Regions from separate parts of the Streptomyces sp. NPDC059008 genome, predicted to be linked through region 3. Evidence: riboswitches for the same ligand, from Rfam matches in the RefSeq annotation. Region 3 holds a riboswitch; each other region holds the start of a gene.
The links. Region 3 has a riboswitch for cobalamin ahead of ACFWZH_RS09085 (HoxN/HupN/NixA family nickel/cobalt transporter). Riboswitches for the same ligand answer to the same signal wherever they lie in the genome.
Positions count from the first base shown of each region.

Region 1: it holds a riboswitch for cobalamin, as region 3 does, so the genes downstream of both, ACFWZH_RS22405 (ribonucleoside-diphosphate reductase subunit alpha) here and ACFWZH_RS09085 (HoxN/HupN/NixA family nickel/cobalt transporter) in region 3, are expected to answer to the same signal.
Region 2: it holds a riboswitch for cobalamin, as region 3 does, so the genes downstream of both, ACFWZH_RS35250 (prenyltransferase/squalene oxidase repeat-containing protein) here and ACFWZH_RS09085 (HoxN/HupN/NixA family nickel/cobalt transporter) in region 3, are expected to answer to the same signal.
Region 4: it holds a riboswitch for cobalamin, as region 3 does, so the genes downstream of both, metE (5-methyltetrahydropteroyltriglutamate--homocysteine S-methyltransferase) here and ACFWZH_RS09085 (HoxN/HupN/NixA family nickel/cobalt transporter) in region 3, are expected to answer to the same signal.

Region 1 is NZ_JBHYJC010000019.1:5,991-11,363, forward strand. Features, by position in the region: gene ACFWZH_RS22400 (ribonucleotide-diphosphate reductase subunit beta) at 1-692, opposite strand, end outside; gene ACFWZH_RS22405 (ribonucleoside-diphosphate reductase subunit alpha) at 692-3,139, opposite strand; cobalamin riboswitch at 3,301-3,463, opposite strand; gene ACFWZH_RS22410 (GNAT family N-acetyltransferase) at 3,579-4,082, opposite strand; gene ACFWZH_RS22415 (Uma2 family endonuclease) at 4,190-4,813, shown strand; gene mctP (monocarboxylate uptake permease MctP) at 4,822-5,373, opposite strand, start outside.
Region 2 is NZ_JBHYJC010000056.1:10,877-16,249, forward strand. Features, by position in the region: gene ACFWZH_RS35235 (ABC transporter ATP-binding protein) at 1-170, opposite strand, end outside; partial or broken gene ACFWZH_RS35240 (CbiQ family ECF transporter T component) at 503-1,624, opposite strand; gene ACFWZH_RS35245 (SCO2322 family protein) at 1,621-2,328, opposite strand; gene ACFWZH_RS35250 (prenyltransferase/squalene oxidase repeat-containing protein) at 2,355-3,671, opposite strand; cobalamin riboswitch at 3,843-3,985, opposite strand; gene ACFWZH_RS35255 (MBL fold metallo-hydrolase) at 4,123-5,181, opposite strand.
Region 3 is NZ_JBHYJC010000004.1:288,660-294,032, forward strand. Features, by position in the region: gene ACFWZH_RS09085 (HoxN/HupN/NixA family nickel/cobalt transporter) at 1-1,128, opposite strand, end outside; cobalamin riboswitch at 1,159-1,374, opposite strand; gene ACFWZH_RS09090 (alpha/beta fold hydrolase) at 1,502-2,350, opposite strand; gene ACFWZH_RS09095 (MarR family winged helix-turn-helix transcriptional regulator) at 2,393-2,983, opposite strand; gene ACFWZH_RS09100 (hypothetical protein) at 3,098-3,469, shown strand; gene ACFWZH_RS09105 (nucleoside/nucleotide kinase family protein) at 3,473-4,129, opposite strand; gene ACFWZH_RS09110 (cupin domain-containing protein) at 4,214-4,672, opposite strand; gene ACFWZH_RS09115 (TetR/AcrR family transcriptional regulator) at 4,767-5,373, shown strand, end outside.
Region 4 is NZ_JBHYJC010000003.1:329,617-334,989, reverse strand. Features, by position in the region: gene aceB (malate synthase A) at 1-789, shown strand, start outside; gene ACFWZH_RS06820 (3-hydroxybutyryl-CoA dehydrogenase) at 786-1,655, shown strand; cobalamin riboswitch at 1,848-2,070, shown strand; gene metE (5-methyltetrahydropteroyltriglutamate--homocysteine S-methyltransferase) at 2,235-4,553, shown strand; gene ACFWZH_RS06810 (hypothetical protein) at 4,726-5,373, shown strand, end outside.

The DNA of each region.
Region 1 (5,373 bases), on a different contig from region 3:
TCCATGTGCATGGACTCGTCGCGGAAGACCCAGTTGGTGCCGGTGGCCAGCCCGTGCAGCAGACCGCGCGAGCGGAACCAGTAGACGTAGGCGAAGGCGCCGTAGAAGAACAGCCCCTCGATGCAGGCCGCGAAGCAGATCAGGTTCAGCAGGAAGCGGCGCCGGTCGGCCTTGGACTCCAGCCGGTCGATGCTCTCGACCGAGTCCATCCACTTGAAGCAGAACTCGGCCTTCTCCCGGATGGAGGGGATGTTCTCCACGGCCGCGAAGGCGGCGGCGCGGTCGTCCGGGTCGGGGAGGTAGGTGTCCAGCAGCGTCAGATAGAACTGGACGTGCACCGCCTCCTCGAAGAGCTGACGGCTCAGGTACAGCCGCGCCTCGGGGGAGTTGATGTGCTTGTAGAGCGTCAGCACGAGGTTGTTGGCGACGATCGAGTCACCGGTCGCGAAGAACGCGACCAGCCGGCCGATCATGTGCTGCTCGCCCGGCGAGAGCTTGGCGAGGTCGGCGACGTCGGAGTGGAGGTCGACCTCCTCCACGGTCCAGGTGTTCTTGATCGCGTCGCGGTAGCGGTCGTAGAACTCCGGGTACCGCATGGGCCGCAGGGTCAGCTCGAAGCCCGGGTCGAGGAGGTTCTTCGTGCCGGTGGTGGCCGTGTGCGTGGCCGCGGCGGTGTTCACTTCGGTCGTCATTACTGGCAGGCCTCGCAGGACTCGGGGTTTTCCAGGGAGCAGGCGACCGCCTCGGGGTCGGTGGCCTGCTGCGGTACGGGGACGGTGCCGCCGGCGGCCGCGGTGCCGCGGGCCGACTGGGCGATCCGGGTCGCCGGGCGCGAACGCAGGTAGTACGTCGTCTTGATGCCGCGCTTCCAGGCGTAGGCGTACATCGAGCTGAGCTTGCCGATGGTCGGCGACGCCATGAAGAGGTTCAGCGACTGGCTCTGGTCGATGAAGGGCGTACGGGCCGCGGCCATGTCGATCAGGGCGCGCTGCGGGATCTCCCAGGCGGTGCGGTACAGCGCCCGGACCTCCTCGGGGATCCAATCGACGTCCTGCACCGAGCCGTTCGCCTCGCGCAGCGCGTCACGGGTCCGCGCGTCCCACAGCCCAAGAGCCTTGAGCTCCTCGATCAGATACGCGTTGACCTGCAGGAACTCACCCGACAGCGTCTCGCGCTTGAAGAGGTTGGAGACCTGCGGCTCGATGCACTCGTACACGCCCGCGATCGAGGCGATGGTCGCGGTCGGCGCGATCGCCAGCAGCAGCGAGTTGCGCATCCCGGTCGTGGCGATCCGGGTGCGCAGCGCCGCCCAGCGGTCCGCCCAGCGGGGCTCGGCGTTCGGGTAGTGGTCCGGGTGCAGCACACCGCGGGCGGTGCGGGTCGCCGACCAGGCCGGGTGCGGGCCGTGCCGCTCGGCGAGGGCGGCGGACGCCTCGTACGCGGCGAGCATGATCCGCTCGGAGATCCGGGTCGACAGCTCCTGGGCCTCGGCCGAGTCGAAGGGCAGCCGCAGCCGGAAGAAGACGTCCTGCAGGCCCATCAGGCCCAGACCCACCGGGCGCCAGCGGGAGTTGGAGGCCCCGGCCTGCTCGGTCGGGTAGAAGTTGATGTCCACGACCCGGTCGAGGAAGGTGACGGCGGTACGGACCGTGGCGTCCAGCTTCTCCCAGTCCATCTCACCGTCGTCACCCAGGTGAGCGGCGAGGTTGACCGACCCCAGGTTGCAGACCGCGGTCTCCCCGTCGTCGGTCACCTCCAGGATCTCCGTGCACAGGTTGGAGGAGTGCACGACCTGGCCGGGCTCGGCGGTCTGGTTGGCGGTGCGGTTGGCGGCGTCCTTGAACGTCATCCAGCCGTTGCCGGTCTGCGCCAGGGTGCGCATCATGCGGGAGTACAGCACCCGGGCCGGGATCTGCTTGAGCGCCCGGCCCTCGGCCTCGGCCTTGCGGTAGGCGGCGTCGAACTCCTCGCCCCACAGGTCCACCAGCTCCGGGGCGTCCGAGGGGGAGAACAGCGACCAGTCGGCGTCCGCCTCCACCCGGCGCATGAACTCGTCCGGGATCCAGTGCGCGATGTTCAGGTTGTGGGTGCGGCGGGCCTCCTCACCGGTGTTGTCGCGCAGCTCCAGGAACTCCTCGATGTCGGCGTGCCAGGTCTCCAGGTAGACACAGGCGGCGCCCTTGCGCCGGCCGCCCTGGTTCACGGCCGCGACCGAGGCGTCCAGGGTGCGCAGGAAGGGCACGATGCCGTTGGAGTGCCCGTTGGTGCCGCGGATCAGCGAACCGCGGGCGCGGATGCGGGAGTAGGACAGGCCGATGCCGCCGGCGTGCTTGGACAGCCGCGCCACCTGGTGGTAGCGGTCGTAGATCGAGTCCAGCTCGTCCAGCGGCGAGTCCAGCAGGTAGCAGGACGACATCTGCGGGTGGCGGGTGCCGGAGTTGAACAGCGTGGGGGAGGAGGGCAGGTACGACAGCGAGCTGGTGAGGCCGTACAGCTCGGCGACGTCGTCCAGGGCGCGTTCGCTGCCGTCCTCGGCGAGGCCGCAGGCCACCCGGAGCAGGAAGTGCTGGGGCGTCTCGATGACCTGACGGGTGGTGGGGTGGCGCAGCAGGTAGCGCGAGTGCAGGGTGCGCAGCCCGAAGTACCCGAACCGGTCGTCGGCCCCGTCGGCGAGCGCCTGGTCGACCAGGGCGTCCAGCCGGGCGGCGTGGGTTCGAACGAACTCCGCGGTCTCGTCGGCGATCAGCCCCTCGCGGTGGCCGACTGCGACGGAGGCGGAGAAGGCGACCGCCCCCTGTGCGGCCGCCTCCTCCGAGATCGAGAGGGTGAGCAGCCGCGCGGCGAGCTTGGAGTACTGCGGCTCGTCACCGATCAGTCCGGCCGCGGCCTCGATGGCCAGCGACCGCAGTTCGGACTCGCCCGCGCCCTCGTACCGGCCGCGCAGGGCGGCGGCGGCCACCTTGCCGGGGTCGGTCGCGGTCAGGTCCTCGGTCAGCTTCGTCAGGGTGCGCAGCAGCGCGACGCCCGGACCGTCCTGCCCGTCCTCGCCCGGACCGCCGCCGGCGGGGGTGGCGGGCGTGGTCACCGCAGGCTGCACGACCTCGGCGTCTGACGCGGGTTCCGTTGGCGCGATGGTCACGTGATGCTCTCCCTCACTCGGCGGGGGCCGGGAGGGGCGGGACGCGACGGCCGCACGCGCGCATGCGGCACCCCGTGACGGTCAAGGGTGCGCGGGCACACCGCGCGGCGTCCACCGACCCAACCCTCGGGGCCCGGACGTATCGACGTCCGCACCGATGGCGGTGCGGGCGTACCGTCGGCAGGTCCTCGGACTTCACGGGCGCGCGGCAGGGCCCTCATCGGGCCACTGGGCGCGCTCTTACACCGTTGCGGGACAGTTCCGGATTCCCACCGGATTCCCCTGCGGCGACAGCGAGGACGAGCATACATCTTGTGCTGCTCCCCGCGTGCACCCCCACATCTTGTGTCGCTTCCTCATACCACTCCGACAGGTGTGCGAAGTGCCAGGGGGCGGGGGAGCGCCCGGAACGGCCCTCGGGCCGGGCCTGGAGCGCCTTTCAGGCCACCTCCCGCGCGAACGCCCAGAGCGTGACGCCCGGTATCGGATCCCAGTCCCGCTCCTCGGCGCGCGCGAATCCCAGCCGCCGGTAGAGCCGGTGCGCGGGCAGCACATGACGCGGCGTGGACAGCACCATGCCGCTCAGCCCGAGCGCCCGCGCCCGCTCCAGACACGCCGCCACCAACGCCTCCCCGACCCCTCGTCCGCGTCCCTCGGGCCGCACCGCGAGCATCCGGAACTCCCCCTCGCCGGGCCGCGCCAGCTCCGCGTACGGGCTCCCGTACGCGCTGAAGGTGACCGTCCCCACCACCCGCTCCTCGGGCCCCTCCACGGCCACCAGCACCTCGGCCCGCTCCGCCCGCTCCGCCACCCTCCGCAGCGTCGCCGCGTAGGTGTCGCTCTCCCCGGATACCAGCAGCCCATCGGCCAGATAGACGGCCACCAGCAACTCCCCGACCGCACCGAACTCCGCCTGCCGCACGGGCCTGATCGTGATGTCCATGGGCTCAAGTGTGGGGGGTGGGACCGACGGCGGGGTGGGTGTCGGTGGGCCTGGTTATCGTCGGTGCCACGCCCCGGCTCAGCTCGGCAGTGAGAGGAGAAAGTCCCGTGACCGATTCCCCCGACCGGCCCTACCGCACGCTCACCGAGTACTTCGAAGAGGCTGCTCGGATACTCGCTCGCTCCGACGAGCGCCCTCGGCTGGAGCTCATCGAGGGGCGAGTCAGCAGCAAGGCCGGGCCGGACGGGAACCACGGGAGGACCGTCGCGTGGCTCACCCGCCTCTTCCTGCGGAATCGGCCCGAACTCTGGCTCTCGGCTTCCCAGGGCCTGAAGGTGCAGTCCGGCCGCGACGGACGCGCCTGCCCGGACGGTTTGCTCGCGCACAGCGGGGCTTTCGCGGGTCAAGGGCAATGGGTGGATCCTGAACCGGTCTTGATGGTCGTCGAGATCACCTCATGCGACCCCGGAGCCGACCACCGTGCCCGGGTACAGAAGCCCCGTGCCTATGCGGAGGCCGGCATCCCGCTGTATCTGCTGATCGAGCGGGAAGAACGTCGGCTCACGCTTCACGGCGAGCCCGACGCCTCCCGCTACGAGGACATCCGCACCGTCGCGTTCGGCGAGACGCTTCACCTGCCCGACCCCGTGGATATCACTCTGGATACGGAGCCGCTCAAAGACTGGGCCGCCGCACCCCGAAGGGATGCGGCGGCCCGCGGCCGAGGCTGATCCGGCGCTCAGTGCCCCGCCGGTGCCCCCGCCGTGGCCGGCGGCAGTTCCGCCGAGACGCCCTTGTCGCCGACGTCCGCGGTGTAGTCGCCGGGGCTGGTCTCGTCGACGCCCTCAGGGGCCTTCACGGCCTTCAGGGCGAACGTCAGGACGACCGTCACCACGACGTTCAGGACGAAGGCGGTCAGGCCGATGTAGCCGATCTCGCCGATGCCGGGGATCTCCTTGCTGGAGCCGCCGAAGTGGGCCTGGGTCGGGCTGGCGACGCCGTACGCCGCGAGCGTGCCGTAGAGCATGCCGGCCGCCCAGCCGGTCAGCAGCGCCCAGCGGTGGAACCAGCGGGTGAACAGGCCGCCGACCAGGGCCGGCATGGTCTGCAGGATCCAGATGCCGCCCAGCAGCTGGAAGTTGATCGCGACGGTCTTGTCCATGGTGAGGACGAAGACCAGGGCGCCGACCTTGACCAGCAGGGAGACCAGCTTGGCGACCTTGTGCTCCTGCTCGGGCGTGGCGCCGGGCTTGAGGAAGTCCTTGTAGACGTTGCGGGTGAACAGGTTGGC
Region 2 (5,373 bases), on a different contig from region 3:
GTGAAGTGGGGGACCAGCCCGCAGACGGCGTTCAGGACGGTGGACTTGCCGACGCCGGACGGGCCGACCAGGAGGCACAGTTCGCCTTCGGGGACGGTCAGGTCGATGCCTTGGACCGTGGGTGCCGCGCCGTCGCCGTAGGTGACCGACACCTGCTCGAACCGGATCACTGGGTCGGCTCCTTCTTGTACGGAGGGGGATCGTCGGGGTGGCTGTGGCCCCCGCCGCGGCCGTCACCAGGATCACGGTCCTGGCCCCGGTCCTGGCCCCGGCCCCGGTCCTGGCCCCTGCCCTGGTTCTGGACCTGGCCCTGGCTGTGACCGCGCCTGTGGCTGTGGCTGTGGCTGTGACCGCGGCTGCGGAGCCGGCTGAGGTTGCCGCCGTCGTGGCCCGTGCTCGTACGGTCCGTATCGCGAGGGCTCGTACGGTCCGGACCGCGGGGGTCCGTACGGTCCGGACCCCTGCTCGAGCGGTCCCCGTGCCCGGATCGGCTGCCGCGCTCCCTCGGGCCCTGCGGCCGGGTTCCGCGCCGCACTCGGTCCGTGGGCCTCGGGAGGGGTGCCACCACCGCGGGGAGCAGTCCCAGCAGCACGGACGCCGCGGGCCAGAGCGGAAGCACAGGGGTAGTGAGGGGGACGGCGGGCGGGTGGAGGGCAGCCGGTGCGTAGGCGTTCGCCCAGATCATCAGGGCGGCCACGGCGATGCCGGAGCCCGCGACGAGCCAGGCCCGCGGGCCCCAGCGTTCGGGGCGGTAACGGGTGCGCAGGGAGCGGCGGCCGCCGAGCCACAGGCCGGCGAGGGCGGCCGCCAGCCCGGCGAGGAGCAGCGGCAGACCGTAGCCGGCGCCGGTGCCGCCGAGCAGGCCGTAGGTCCCGGCGCAGATGCCGAGCAGGCCGCCGAGGGTGAGGACGGAGGTGAGGTGACGTACGGCGCGGGGCACTTGGGCGCTGCGGCCGTAACCGCGGGCGTCCATGGCCGCGGCCAGGGCCACGGAGCGCTCCAGCGCGCCCTCCAACACCGGTACGCCGACCTGGAGCAGTGCCTTGAAGCCGCGGTCGGGGCGGCCGCGCAGCCGTCGGGCGGCGCGCAGCCGCTGGACGTCGGCGACCAGGTTGGGTGCGAAGGTCATGGCGACGACGACTGCCACCCCCGCCTCGTACAGCGCGCCGGGCAGGGACTTCAGCAACCGCGAGGGGCTGGCCAGCGCGTTGGCGGCGCCCACGCAGATGAGGAGGGTGGCCAGCTTCAGTCCGTCGTAGAGCGCGAAGACCATGCCCTCCGCCGTGACCCGGCCGCCGATCCGGACGCCCTTCGCCCAGTCGGGCAGCGGCACTTCGGGCAGCGTGACGAGGGTGTGCGTACCGGGGATGGGGGAGCCGAGGACGAAGGCGAAGGCCAGCCGAATGGCGATCACGACGAGGCCGAGCTTGACGAACGCGCCGTACGAGCGGGCCCAGGGCGCGTCCGTGCGCCGCGCCGCGACGACATAGCCGGCCACGCCCACCAGCAGCCCCAGCAGCAGCGGGTTGGTGGTGCGGGAGGCCGCGGTGGCCAGGCCGAGGGCCCACAGCCACCAGGCGCCGGCGTGCAACGCGGTGGTACGGGTCGCCTGCGGGGCGCTCATCCGCGCCGACGGCGCGCCTGCCACACGGCCGCCGCACCCAGTACGACGACGGCCGCGACACCGCCGAGCAGCCCGGCGGACGGCCCGCCGTCACCCTCGGAGCCGGCCCCCTTCGCCCCGTCCGTGCCCTTCGCGCCGGCCGCACCTCGCCGGTCGGCGGACTTCTCCGGGTCGGCGGACTCCTTCGCCCCGTCCGACCCGCTCACCTGGTCCGCGCACCCCGACTCCGGGTAGCCGGCGATGGCGCACAGCAGTGCATTGGGGTCATAGCGCAGCGACCCGGCGACCGCGGCCAGTGCCTCGCCCGCCGAGGCGTCCTCGGCCACCTGGGCGCACTCCGTCCGGGCCTTCGGCGGCCGCTCGCCGTCGGGAGCGTCCGCCGCGGTGCCGAAGTCGATGACGACGCCGATCCGCTTGCGGCCGTCCTTGGCGGGCGTCTCGCGGCAGATCGCGTCGAAGTCGGCGGCCGCGCGCGGCTTGCCGGCCGCGGCGGAGTCGGCGCTGACGGTGAAGCGGAAGCCCTCGACCGCGCCGTCGGCCGGGCGCACCGTTGCCGGCCCCTGAGTGGCGTAGGCCCAGGAGCCGCCGCTGCCGCCGTCCCAGAAGGACCAGTAGCGGTACTCCTGCGCGTGGGCCGGCCCGGTGGCCAGCCCGGTGACCGCGCCGGCCAGCAGCAGCACGCCGGCGATCCGGGTGCGCCGCATCGGCTGCAGCAGCTGCCTCGGCCGCATCAGAGCGCGTTCTTCTTCTTACGGCCGCTCAGCAGGAAGCCGATGCCGGCGCCGAAGGCGAGCGCGACCCCGACGACCCACCAGACGTTGACGCCGCCGTCGCCGTCCTTGTGGTCCTCGGTGCCCTCGGCGGCCGGCGAGGCGGTACCGGCAGGCTTGGGCCCGGTCGCGTTCAGCGCGGCCACCAGGTCGCTGCCTCCGAAGGAGCGCGGGTCGGCGCCGGTGGCGTGCGCGGCGAGCACCAGCTGGGCGTAGGCGGCCGGACCGTTCTCCTTGGCCCAGCCCGCGGCGTTCTTCTCCAGCCACTTCAGCGGCTTCTGGGCGGCGGCCCCGTGCGAGCCGGCCGCCAGCGCCACCACGGCATCCGCGGTGTTGCCGACATCGGGCTGCTCCTCCTGGCCCGGCATCGCGGAGAGCAGATGCTGTCCGTTCCGGTCGAGCTGGTCGACGAGGTAGGCGGCGCCGCCGTCCGCGGCCCGCGCCGCATCGGCGGACTTCTCCGGCTTGCCGTCCTTGCAGGTCAGAGGCTTGACGGGGGTGTCAGCCCCCTTCTTGGCCGGTGCGACGACGAAGCCCTTGCCCAGGGCTCCGGTGGCGGCGGCCGCGGTGGCGTCCGCGTTCGGCGCCGCGCCCTTGAGCTGGAAGGTGAACGCGCCGTGCTCGCCCTCCTTCGCCGCGCAGCCCAGCTGGAAGGTCAGCAGCGCGTCGTAGGGAGTCCTGCCGCCCTTCTTCGACGTGACCGACTCCGGCTTCTCGCCGGCCGCCGTGAGCGCGCCGATGACGACGGAGGTGGAGTTGGCGTCGCTGGCCGAGCCGGCCATCGAGCTCCAGCCGCCGTCGTCGTTCTGCACCGACTTCAGCCAGCTCACGGCCTTCTTCACGGTCTCGCCGTGCCCGCCGAGCGCGGCCAGCGCCTGCACCGCGGCGGCCGTCTGGTTGGTGTCCCGCATCGCCTTCGCGTCACAGGGCTGCTTCGGCTCGGCGCGGAAGGCGGTGAACGAGCCGTCGGCGCACTGCTGCCCGACCAGCCAGTCCACGGCCGAGGCCGCGGGCCGTACGCCGACCGTGTCCTGCGCCAGCAGCGCGAGCGACTGCCGCCAGACACCGTCGTACTGCGGGTCCTTGGTGCCGTACAGCCCGTCGGGCAGCTTCTTGGGCGACGTCGACGGGGCGGCCGCGGGCTCCGCGGACGCGGCGGGGGCGGTGGCCGTGCCCAGCACCGCCACGGCCGTCAGCGCCATGGCGGCGCGGCGCGCCAGGAAGGCGACAGGGTGCGTCGAAGGGGCCTGGGGAGCCATGGAAGCCATGGGGGCCATCGGGTCGGTGCCTCTCGGGTCGGGTCGCGGCGGTGGTACGCAGCCGCGCTCGGACGACCGCCGGGCACCGATCCTGCGATCGGGCGCGGTGGCACCGGGCTCAGCTCCGTATACCTCGACGGTGCCGCGCACCGGGCCGTCCGTCCGGGCGGGCGGCGGTTCCGGTGGCGGGAGCCTTGGTCGTGCCCCAACGGGTGCTCCGGCTCGTACGGCCGGGAGCGCCGCGCAGTGCGCGGGCCGACGGCCGTCCTCACGGTTGCGGGTCAGCGCCGGATTTCCACCGGCTTCCCCCGATCGGGTACGGATGAAGTTGTCCCGCACACCTTAACCGGCGCCCGGACGGGGCCCGCCCCGCACGTACGAGCCGGGGAAGGCCGAGGCGGCGGGGTTCGTCACACCCCCCTGTGCGTCACACCCTCCCATTCCTGTGCGTCACACCCCCCCAAGTGCGTCACACCGCCCGGTACGTCGCCGGATCGGAGCCGGGTACCCGCTCCACGTCCCCCTGCTTCACCAGGCGCCGCAGATGTGCCTCGGCCTCCGAGACGGCGATGTTCCGGGAGCCGTACGGGATCTGTTCCCAGGGACGGTTCCACTCCATGGCCACGGCGAGCTGCCAGGGGGTGAGGGGTTCGCGGAGCAGCGTTCTCAGCCCGGAGAGCCGCTCTTCGTGGTGGGCGATGAGCTCGCGTACGCGCCCCTCGGCGTCGGTGAAGGCGTGCTGATGGGCGGGCAGCACCTCGGCGGGGGCGAGCCGGCCGACGCGTTCGAGGGAGGCGAGGTAGTCGCCCAGGGGGTCGGTGACCGTGCTGTCGTCCGGGTCCCCGTACAGGCCGATGTGCGGGGTGATGCCCGGGAGGAGGTGGTCGCCGGAGAAGAGTCGGCCGAAGCCGCGAGCCCGCTCGCCCGGATGGTCCTCGCCCGGATGACCCTCCTCCAGGTGCAGACACACATGCCCCGGCGTGTGCCCCGGAGTCCAGATGGCCCGCACTCGGCGTCCCGGCAGGTCGAGCAGCTCGCCGGGCTCGATCCCGCGGTCCGGCAGCGCCGCCTGTCGGCCGGGCAGTCTCCGGCCGCGCCCGTTGCCGCGTGCCTCCCGCAGCGGTGCCAGATGGTCGTCCGGCGCGCCCGCGCCCGCGAGCTTGGCGATCAGGTAGTCGAGCCACTCGCCCGGCTCGGCCTCGCGGGTCCGGCGGACCACGGCGGTGTCCGCGGCGTGCATCGCGATCCAGGCGCCGGACGCCTGCCGCACCTTGGCGGAGAGGCCGTGGTGGTCGGGGTGGTGGTGGGTGATCAGGACGCCGTGGAGATCGGTGAGGGCGAAGCCACAGGCGGCCACGCCCGCGACGAGGGCGTCCCAGGAGTCCGGGTCGTCCCAGCCGGTGTCGATGAGCACCGGCCCGCGGTCGGTCTCCAGGAGGTGGACGAGGGTGTGGCCGAGCGGGTTGTCCGGGATGGGGACGGCGATGCTCCACACCCCGCCTCGGTGGTCGATCACCTGCGTGGTCATCCCGGTCCCCTCTCGGTGTGGCGTACACCCCGTCGCGTACGCCCCGTCACCCCGCACCTGCCCTCTCACTATAACTAGAACTGGTTTCAAGGCGGCCTGAACTCGCCTCCAGTGCATGGTGGTTGGGGTGGCGGTGGCGATTTGGTCGGCGCCGTGGACTCCTCCAACTAGAACTGGTATCAGTTTCTGGCG
Region 3 (5,373 bases):
CTGCTCTGCGGGCTTCGCCCGGTCCGCCGCCTCCGCTCGCTGCGCCCAGCGCTTCTCCACGCCGCTCAGTCGCCAGTACGCCAGCGCCGCGGCCCACACCACGACGAACAGGCCGACGATGATGAAGCCGACGTTGTCGAGGTCGAGGCTGGAGATCCAGCCGGTCAGCGGGTCGTCGAGGGCGAGTTTGTCGTGCAGCACGGTCACCAGCTCGATCGTGCCGATGAAGAAGGCGACGGCGATCGACAGTCCGGTGATGGTGAGGTTGTAGTAGACCTTGCGCACCGGGTTGGAGAACGCCCACTGGTAGGCGAAGTTCATGAACGTGCCGTCGAGGGTGTCGAACAGGCTCATCCCGGCGGCGAACAGCAGCGGCAGGCACAGGATCGCGTACCACGGCAGGCCGGCCGCGGCGCCGCTGCCCGCCATCACCATCAGGGTCACCTCGGTCGCGGTGTCGAAGCCGAGCCCGAAGAGGAAGCCGAGCGGGAACATCTGGCCGGGGCGGGAGATCGAGCGGGTGAAGCGCCCCAGGAAGCGGTTCATGAAGCCGCGCGAGTCGAGGCGCTGCTCCAGCTCGGCCTCGTCGTACCGGCCGTCGCGCATACCGCGGAAGACCCGCCAGATCCCGGCCAACGCGATGAGGTTGAGGGCGGCGATGAGGTAGAGGAACGTCCCCGAGACCGTGGTGCCGATGGTGCCGAGGATCTGGTGGGTACGGGACTCGTCGTTGAGCAGGGTCCCGGCGAGCTGGGCGCCGCCCGCCACGAGGGCGGCCATCGCGACCACCACGCTGGAGTGGCCGAGCGCGAACCAGAAGCCCACCGAGACCGGCCGCTTGCCGTCGGCCATCAACTTGCGGGTGGTGTTGTCGATCGCGGCGATGTGGTCGGCATCGAAGGCGTGCCGCATGCCGAGGGTGTAGGCGGTGATGCCGAGTCCGGCGCCGAAGACCTGGCTGCCCACGGAGTAGTGGTGCGGGACGACGAGCAGGAAGAGCACGCCGAAGGCGACGACGTGCAGACCGGCTATGACGGCCATCAGACCGGCGGTACGGAGGGTGTCCTGCCGGCGCCACCGGAACGCGGCGGGGGCAGGGGTGTTCGGGGTATCGGTGGACAGGGCCATCCGGCGGTCACGCTCCAGCACCTCGTGGATCACTTCGTGAGATGCCGTGGCCGGTCTCCTGGCTTACGGGTGCACGCGTCCCTCCCCGCCTTCCCGGCCGCGGGCTGCGGTCAGTGGCGCCGTACGCGCGCCATGCGCATACGGAAAGGGCTGGAAACTCCCCGATCACAGTGGCGAGGGCCGCTCCGGCCTGGGACACAAGGTCCGGCACCGGTCTTCCCGAACACCACGGCTCGGTCACTCTATCTGCCGGGGAGTGCGGGATCTGTCGAGGAGGACGGGTGGAGGTGCGGGCCAGTGGCAGCGGACTCACGGCCGGTGGTCGCCGGGAGGGCCGGGGCTCCGGCGGGGCCGGTGGGCCAGGGGCGCCGGGTCAGTACTCCAAGGACGAGAGAAAGGCATGCAGTTCGCGGTCGAAGAGCCCGGTGTTCTCCAGATTGACCATATGGGCCGCGCCCGGTATTCGGACTCTTCGGGCGCCGGGGACGGCCAGCGCTATGGCGTGGGCGTTGGCGGAGATGTCCGTACTGTCGAGGTCGCCGTCGAGCACGACCGTCGGCACCCGGATCTCGCCGAGACGGTCCGCGGCGCCGACCTCAAGGGGCATCCCGGCGCCCAGCCCGTCGGCATGCACCTCCACATTGGCCGTGGCCGAGGCGCGCATCCGCTCACGGAACCCCGGGTGCACGGCGGATGGTTCGCGATGCGGACCGTCCACCCACATCCGCAGGAAGTGCTCGACATAGCGCTCCGCGCCGTCCGGTGCGCCGATGGCCGCGACCTGCTCCTTGATGTGCTCCAGGACGAAGGGGTCGGTGAAGGGGCGGCCGCTGATGCCGGGGGAGGCGAGCGCGAGGGCCGTCACCCGGTCCGGGTGGGCTATCGCGGTGTCGAGGGCGACCCGCGAACCGTGTGAGAGGCCGACGAGGACGGCGCTGGGGGCGTCGAGCGCGTCCAGGAGCGTGCACAGGTCGTCGTGGTTGGCGTAGTCCCCGTCCACCGTGGAGGACAGGCCGTGGCCGCGGAAGTCGTAGCGGATCGCGCGGAGGCCGGAGTTCACCAGCCAGGTGAACTGTTCGTCCCACATGTGCTGGTCGAGCATGCCGCCGTGCAGCAGCACCACCGCGGGACCCGAGCCGGCCGTCTCATAGAACAGCTCGCCGCTGTCGACCGGCACGAGGCCGTTGTCGACCTCGGACCAGTCGGTGATTGCTCGGGTCATGCTCCGGACCGTCCTTTGCGCGTGAGATGCGTGGTGCTGACATTACTTGTCGGTGATGTCGGCATTCTCCGGTGGAACGTGTGAGCCGTTCGCCAGGTGCCGGAATTCCTCGCCGAGTCGGTCGAGTACATGCAGGGTCGTGCGGACGTCCTCGGCGGGCAGGTCGGCCAGTCGTCGTCGCAGCTCCGTCGCCTCGAACTCCTGGATCCCGCGTATTGCCGCCGTGCCCTCGGCGGTGAGCTCGATCAGGGAGGAGCGGCGGTGTGCGGGGTTGGGTGTCGTCACGACCAGGCCCAGCTCCGCGGCGTGGTTCACCCAGCGCTGCACCGGCTGTCTGTCGAGCCCCATGGAGCGGGCCAACTGCGGCACGGTCCTGGGGCCTTCGCTGTGCAGGGCGTCCAGCAATGCGTGTTCACCGGCGGTCATGCCCGTGTCCGTCAGCTCGCGCTCCACCGCGCGGACGACCGTCCGGTGCAGCGGCCAAAGGCGTCTGATGACGCCGTACAGCAGGTCCTCGGCGGGAGGGGGTCCGTCGGTCCCCTCCCTGTCGGCGTCGCGCGCGGTGGAGCTGTGCGCTCCAGCGCCGTTCGCGTCGGTGCCATGCTCTGCGGCATCCCCCTCATTGACACTCATGATGTCATGATGACATCGATGATGTCGTTTGGGAAGGGGCTTGATGCGGAAAGGAGTTGAGGGGAAGCAGGCGGTGAGGGCGGAAGGCGTCGGCGAGGGAGAGCGGGAGAGCGGATGAAGGTCGGTCTGTTGCGTGCGGTCGGGGTGGCCACGGCGGTGTACGGGGTGGCGGTGACGGCGGTGCCCGATCTGCTGGCGCGGCCTTCGGGGCTGGTCGACGGTGAGGGAAGGGTCGAGCGGGCCACCCGGGTCTCGTTGCGCCCGCTGGCCTGGCGGGAGGTGGCCAGCGGGCTCGCGCTCGCGCTGGCGCCCGAGGGGCCGGCGCTGCGCACCGCCGCGTACATAAGGATCGCGGCGGATCTCGGGGACGCCGTCCTGGTCGGTGCGACGCTGCCGGGTCGGGACCGGAGGGCGAAGGCGGCCGCGGTGTCCGTGGGGTGGGGCGCGCTGTCGGTGGTCGGTCTGTTGGCCGGCGGGCGGCGGTAGGGGTCAGTCGCCGGACGGGGCGGGGGCCGTTTCGGGGGCGAAGGAGATGACGAGGTCGGCGTGGTCGCGAGTCGCCGCCACGAGGCGGGCGTTGGCCTCGTCCGAGGTGTGCACGAACCGTTCGGCGTCGGCGCGTGGGCGCCCGAAGCGCTCATGGCGGTCGATCAGCCGCCGGATTCGCTCCGGGTTGTCCAGCTCCACGTACCAGACCTCGTCGAGCAGCGCGCGGACCCGTGGCCACGGCGCGGAGTCGAGGAGGAGGTAGTTGCCCTCGGTGACGACGAGCGGGATGTGTGGTGCGACGGCGATGCTGCCGGCGACCGGCTCCTCGATGCGACGGTCGAAGGACGGGGCGTAGACGGTGGTGTCCGGCTCCGGCGTGCGCAGGCGCGCCAGCAGTGCCTCGTACCCGGCGGGATCGAAGGTGTCGGGCGCGCCCTTGCGGTCCGTGCGGCCGAGGCGGTGCAGCTCCGCCTCGGCGAGATGGAAGCCGTCCATCGGGACGAGCGCCGCCTGCCCGGCCAGCTCCGCCACCAGGTGGGCGGCGAGGGTGGACTTGCCGGCGCCCGGTGGGCCGGTGATGCCGAGCAGTCGGCGTCGTGCGGGGGTCGCGGAGCCGGCGAGCCGGCGGGCGCGGGAGAGGAGGTGCCGGGGATCCATGATGGGGCCATCGTGCCTGATCGGCGGCCGGCCGGCGGCGGATCGGTCCGGCTCCCTCGGTGCCTCGGCCGTGGCCGCCGCGCCTTAGTCGTAGTACTCCATGCCGTATTTCGCGCCGATCGCGTTGAGGCGGGCGAGGTCGGGGTGGCCGCCCTTCATGACGACCGGCCCGGCCTCGAACATGTCCTCCACGAACTCCTCCCAGCTGCCCGGTGACGAGATCTGCAGGCAGCGGGCGGGCGGCTGGGAGGCGTTGCGCATGGCGTGCGGGACGCCGTGGGGGAGCAGGGCGCACATGCCCGCGGTCAGGCGGTGGGTGGCGCCGTCGAAGTCGACCTCCATCTCGCCTTCGAGGACGTAGACGAACTCGTCGGCGTGGTGGTGGACATGCGGCGGAATGTCGACGTCGAGCTGGTTCTCCAGGATGGCGAGCCGGCCCTCGGTGTCGTGCGTACGGGCCTTGACGCCGAAGCCGGGCGGCAGGGGCACGCGGCCCGGGCGTCGCTCGCCGGGCCGCAGGACGAAGAATCGCTCCTCGGGCATGGTGATCGCCGGTCCTCTCCTGGTGGGTGCGCAGGGCGGAAAGTGGAATCGGAATCCGATTCCGTTTGAGGAGCGTAGCAGTAGCATCGGCGATGTGGCAGCCTCTTCGACCTCCCCCACCCCGCAGCGCAGGCCGCGCGCCGACGCCGAGCGCAACCGCACCCGTGTGCTGGACGCCGCGCGGGAGGTGTTCCGCGCGCGGGGCGACGAGGCACAGATGCCCGAGGTCGCCCGGGCGGCGGGGGTGGGCGTCGGAACGGTCTACCGGCACTTCCCCAGCAGGGCGGCCCTGATCGCCGCTGTGGGGGAGCAACGCCAGGCGGAGATCGTGGAGTTCGGGCGCACCCGCTGCCTGCCCAGCGCCACGGCCGCCGACGGGCTGGCCGCCTATGTCGAGCACATCGGGGAGGTGCTGGACGCCGAGCGGGGGCTGTCCGCGTCGATCGAGGCGGCGTTCGGCTCCACTGAGCCGACCGGGGAGGGCCGCACGCAGGCCGAGGCGGTCGCAGGCCAACTGCTCGCCCGCGCCAAGGACGAGGGCGCGGTGCGCGCGGACGTCGAGGTGGGCGACGTGGTGATGATCGTGTGCGGACTGGCGGCGGTGATCCGTCACGACGCCGGTGACTGGCGCCGCTACGTCAGCAACGCGTGTGCGGGGCTACGGCCCCAGGGCGCGCCCGGTGGAGCGGGGACGGACCGGG
Region 4 (5,373 bases), on a different contig from region 3:
AGCTCCGGTCTCAACGCCGGTCGCTGGGACTACCTGTTCAGCCTGATCAAGACCCTGGGGCACCGCACCGGCTTCCTGCTGCCGGACCGGGCGAAGGTGACCATGACCGCCCCCTTCCTGCGGGCGTACACCGAACTGCTGGTGCGCACCTGCCACAAGCGGGGCGCCCATGCGATCGGAGGCATGGCGGCGCAGGTGCCGAGCAAGGACCCGGCCGCCAACGAGGCGGCGCTGGCCAAGGTCCGGCTGGACAAGGAGCGCGAGGCCGAGGACGGCTTCGACGGCTCCTGGGTGGCCCACCCCGGCCTCGTCCCCCTGTGCCGCGAGGTGTTCGACGGCGTTCTCGGCGGCCGGCCGCACCAGATCGACCGTACCCGCGACGACGTGGCGGTGGGCGCCGCGGACCTGCTCTCGGTGCGCCGCATCAGCGGTCCGCCCACGGCGGAGGGGATACGTGCCAACGTCGCCGTCGCCCTGCGCTACTTCGCCGCCTGGCTGCGCGGTCAGGGCGCGGTCGCCCTGTACGGCCTGATGGAGGACGCCGCCACCGCCGAGATCGCCCGCGTGCAGATCTGGCAGTGGCTGCGCCACCGGGTCGTCGACCGCGAGACGGTCCTGCGGCTGCTCGACGAGGAGCTCGCCGCGCTCGGCGCCGAGTACCCGTGGGCGGACCTCGACGCGGTGCGGGACCTGTTCGAACGCAACGCGCTGGCCCGCGAGTTGCCGAGCTTCTTCACCCCGGACGCCTACTCCCGCCACCTCGTGCGGAACGCGGAGACCCGGTCATGAGCGCGGGTATCCAGCGCGTCGGGGTGGTCGGCGGCGGTCAGATGGGCGCGGGCATCGCCGAGGTGTGCGCACGGGCCGGTCTCGACACGGTGGTCTGTGAGGCCGACGCCACGGCCGCCCGCGCCGCACGGGAGCGGGTGGCCGCCTCGCTGGACCGCGCCGTCCAGCGGGGGAAGCTGGAGCCGGCCGCGGCCCGGCAGGCCCTCGACCGCCTGCTCTTCACCGGCAGCCTGGCGGACCTGGCCGACCGTCAGCTGGTCATCGAGGCCGTCGTCGAGAACGCCGACGCCAAGACGGAGGTGTTCGCCGCGCTCTACAAGATCGTCGAGGATCCCGGGGCGGTGCTGGCGACCAACACCTCCTCCCTCCCCGTCATGCGCCTGGGCATGGCCACCGGCCGCGCCGACCGGGTCGTGGGACTGCACTTCTTCAACCCCGTCCCGGTGCTGCCGCTGGTGGAGATCGTGACCTCCCTGCACACGGCCCCGGAAACGGTCTCCCTCGTGGCGGACTTCGCCACCGGCGTCCTGGGCAAGACGGTCGTCCGCTCCCAGGACCGGGCCGGCTTCGTCGTCAACGCGCTGCTCGTCCCGTATCTGCTGGCGGCGATCCGTATGGCGGAGTCGGGCTTCGCCACCGCCGCGGACATCGACACCGGCATGGAGCTGGGCTGCGCCCACCCCATGGGGCCACTCAGGCTCGCGGACCTGATCGGGCTGGACACCGTCGCCTCGATCGCCGAGTCGCTCTACGACGAGTTCAAGGAACCCCTCTACGCCCCTCCCCCGCTGCTCCAACGGATGGTCGAGGCGGGGCTGCTGGGCCGCAAGACCGGCCGGGGGTTCCACCAGTACGACCAGAACTGAAGGGTCTGGTCGGTCCGGGCTGAGGGGCCCGGACCGCACCGCCGGTGGAGGGACCGGCGGCTGCTCACAGGAGGGCGGGAAACGCATGTGCGGCGTTTCCCGCCCTCGTCGTGCTTCACACCTGTCGACCGCGTGTCCCACCTCACCTTCCGAATGATCGACCTGGACGTACCGCATCGCCGGACGGCCCTTAGGCTGACCAGTGCAGCTGGTTCGCCCCGTCCGCCAGGCGGGATGCGTCGCAAGAGGGAACCCGGTGGGAATCCGGGACTGCCCCGCAGCGGTGAGCGGGAACGACCGCCGTCATACGCACTGGGTCCGACGAGAGGACCTGGGAAGCGACGGCCATTAGGTGTCCTCCCCCGTGAGGACGTGCCCGCGAGTCCGAAGACCTGCCATCTGCCCGGGTGCGAACCACTCGCATCCGGATATCCCGGTGACCTCGAGGGCGGGTCGGCGTACACACCAGGCGGAGGACCGCGCCATGCCGCGCGAGGTCGTACCGCACGGTGCGTCACCCCTTCGCGCCTTCGTCCCGTCGCCGGGATCTCAGGGATTCGTCTCGCGAAGGAGATCTCCGTGAACACCAAGTCCGCAGCCGCGGCAGCACGGGCCACCGTGTACGGCTACCCGCGTCAGGGCCCGGACCGGGAACTGAAGAAGTCGATCGAGGGCTACTGGAAGGGCCGCGTCACCGCCGACGCCCTCCGCGCCACCGCCGCCGAACTGCGCCGCACCACCTGGCAGCAGCTGGCCGGGGCCGGCCTCGACGAGGTCCCGACCGGCGACTTCTCGTACTACGACCACGTCCTGGACACCACCGTCATGGTCGGCGCGATCCCCGACCGCCACCGGGCCGCCGTCGCGGCCGATCCGCTCGACGGCTACTTCGCCATGGCGCGAGGCACGCAGGATGTCGCACCGCTGGAGATGACCAAGTGGTTCGACACCAACTACCACTACCTGGTGCCCGAGTTGGGTCCTGACACGACGTTCACCGCCGACTCCGCCAAGCAGGTCGCCGAGCTGACCGAGGCCCTGGCACTGGGTCTGACGGCCCGGCCCGTCCTGGTCGGTCCCGTCACCTATCTGCTGCTGGCCAAGCCCGCGCCCGGCGTGGCCGCCGGCTTCGACCCGCTGACCCTCCTGGACCGCCTGCTGCCCGTGTACGCCGAGGTCCTCGCCGACCTGCGCGCCGCCGGCGCCGAGTGGGTGCAGCTGGACGAGCCCGCCCTCGTCCAGGACCGCACCCCGGCCGAGCTCCACACCGCCGCCCGCGCCTACCGCGAACTCGGCGCCCTCACCGACCGGCCCAAGCTGCTCGTCGCCTCCTACTTCGACCGCCTGGGCGACGCCCTGCCCGTGCTGGCCAAGGCCCCGGTCGAGGGGCTCGCACTGGACTTCACCGAGGCCGCCGCCGCCAACCTGGACGCCCTCGCGGCCGTCGGCGGACTGCCGGGCAAGCGACTGGTCGCCGGCGTCGTCAACGGCCGCAACATCTGGGTCAACGACCTGGAGAAGTCCCTCGCCACGCTCGGCACCCTCCTCGGCCTGGCCGACCGGGTCGATGTGTCGGCCTCCTGCTCCCTGCTGCACGTCCCCCTCGACGCGGCGGCCGAGCGGGACATCGAACCGCAGGTCCTGCGCTGGCTCGCGTTCGCCCGGCAGAAGACGGCCGAGATCGTCACCCTCGCCACGGGCCTGACCCGCGGTACCGGCGCCATCACCGCCCAACTGGCCACGACCCGGGCGGCCCTGGCTTCCCGGGCCAACTCCCCCCTCACCCACGACCCGGCCGTCCGCGCCCGGTCCGGCGCGATCACCGAGAGCGACGCCCGCCGCTCGCAGCCCTACGCCGAACGGACCACGGCCCAACGCGCCCACCTCCGCCTGCCGCTGCTGCCGACCACGACCATCGGCTCCTTCCCGCAGACCGGCGAACTGCGCACCGCACGGGCCGACCTGCGCGCGGGCCGGATCGACACGGCCGGGTACGAGGAGCGGATCAAGGCCGAGATCCGGGAGGTGCTCGCCTTCCAGGAGAAGGCCGGTCTGGACGTCCTCGTCCATGGCGAGGCCGAACGCAACGACATGGTCCAGTACTTCGCCGAGCAGCTCATCGGCTACCTCGCCACGCAGCACGGCTGGGTCCAGTCCTACGGCACCCGCTACGTCCGCCCGCCGATCCTGGCCGGCGACATCTCCCGCCCCGAGCCGATGACGGTGCGCTGGACGGCCTACGCCCAGTCCCTCACCGACCGTCCGGTCAAGGGCATGCTGACCGGCCCGGTCACCATGCTCGCCTGGTCCTTCGTCCGCGACGACCAACCCCTGGGCGACACCGCCCGCCAGGTCGCCCTGGCCCTGCGCGACGAGGTCGGCGACCTGGAGGCGGCCGGCACGTCCGTCATCCAGGTGGACGAGCCGGCGCTGCGCGAGACCCTGCCGCTGCGCACCGCCGACCGGCCCGCCTACCTGGCCTGGGCCACGGAGGCGTTCCGGATCACCACCAGCGGCGTCCGCCCGGACACCCAGATCCACACCCACATGTGCTACGCCGAGTTCGGCGACATCGTCCAGGCCATCGACGACCTCGACGCCGACGTCATCAGCCTGGAGGCCGCCCGCTCCCACATGCAGGTCGCCCGTGAACTGGCCGCCCACGGCTACCCGCGCGAGGCCGGGCCCGGCGTGTACGACATCCACTCGCCGCGCGTGCCCAGTTCGCAGGAGGCGGCCGAACTGCTGCGCACCGGCCTGAAGGCCATCCCCGCCGAGCGGCTGTGGGTGAACCCGGACTGCGGTCTGAAGACCCGGGGCTGGCCCGAGACCCGGGCTTCCCTGGAGAACCTGGTGGCCGCGGCCCGCACCGTCCGCGGCGAGCTGCCCGCGTCCTGACCGGACGGCTCCCGAGGGGCCGGGGCCACCAGCGCCCCGGCCCCGACGCCGAGATGCGGGCGGCGTCTCCAGGTGCCTCGGCCGAGCACGGGAACGGCGATGCACCCGTCGCCCGCAACCGATCGGGCGCAGATCCCCTCTCTCAGGGAAAGGCCGTCAAGGGGGAAGCAGCGTGGGTTGGTCACGTATCGCGATCGGCACCGCCGTCGCGGTGTGCGGCGGGATGGTGGTGTGCGCTGTCGGCGCGTCCGGCAGCGCGGCGGCCGACGACGGCAGCCGCGCCAGGAAGAAGACGCAGCTGCTGTTCCAGTCGGACGGCGAGCGGCCGGGTGAGGTCGTCGACCTCCAGGTGGTCGGCGTCGCCACACGGCACGAGCAAGTGGTCGTGAAATCCCCGGCCTTCGCGCACACCGTCCGGCTCGCCTACCAACGGGACCGGATGACGGAGCCCACATGGGGCCTCGGCTACCAGGCACGGGGCCGGATCGCGATGAAGGCCCAGCGCGGCAGGTACCCGCTCACGGTCGAGATCGCCGGGCGTGTGGTGAACCGGGGAACGGTCCATGTGGTGGCCGCGCCGCGGCCGTCGTTCGAGGTGAGTGGTTCCCCGCAGGGTGCGCGCCCCGGCGAGTCGGTGGGGCTGTTCTTCGACGATCTGTATCCGGGGGAGACCGGCAGCTCCTTCACGGTGCACTCGAAGGCGTTCAAGGGGCCGGTCCCGCTCCGGCACGACGACCACGGCGGGTACTGGAACAATCCCCGGATGTTCGAGGCGGTGCCGAGCGTGCTGCCGGACGCCGAGGACGGTACGTACAAGGTG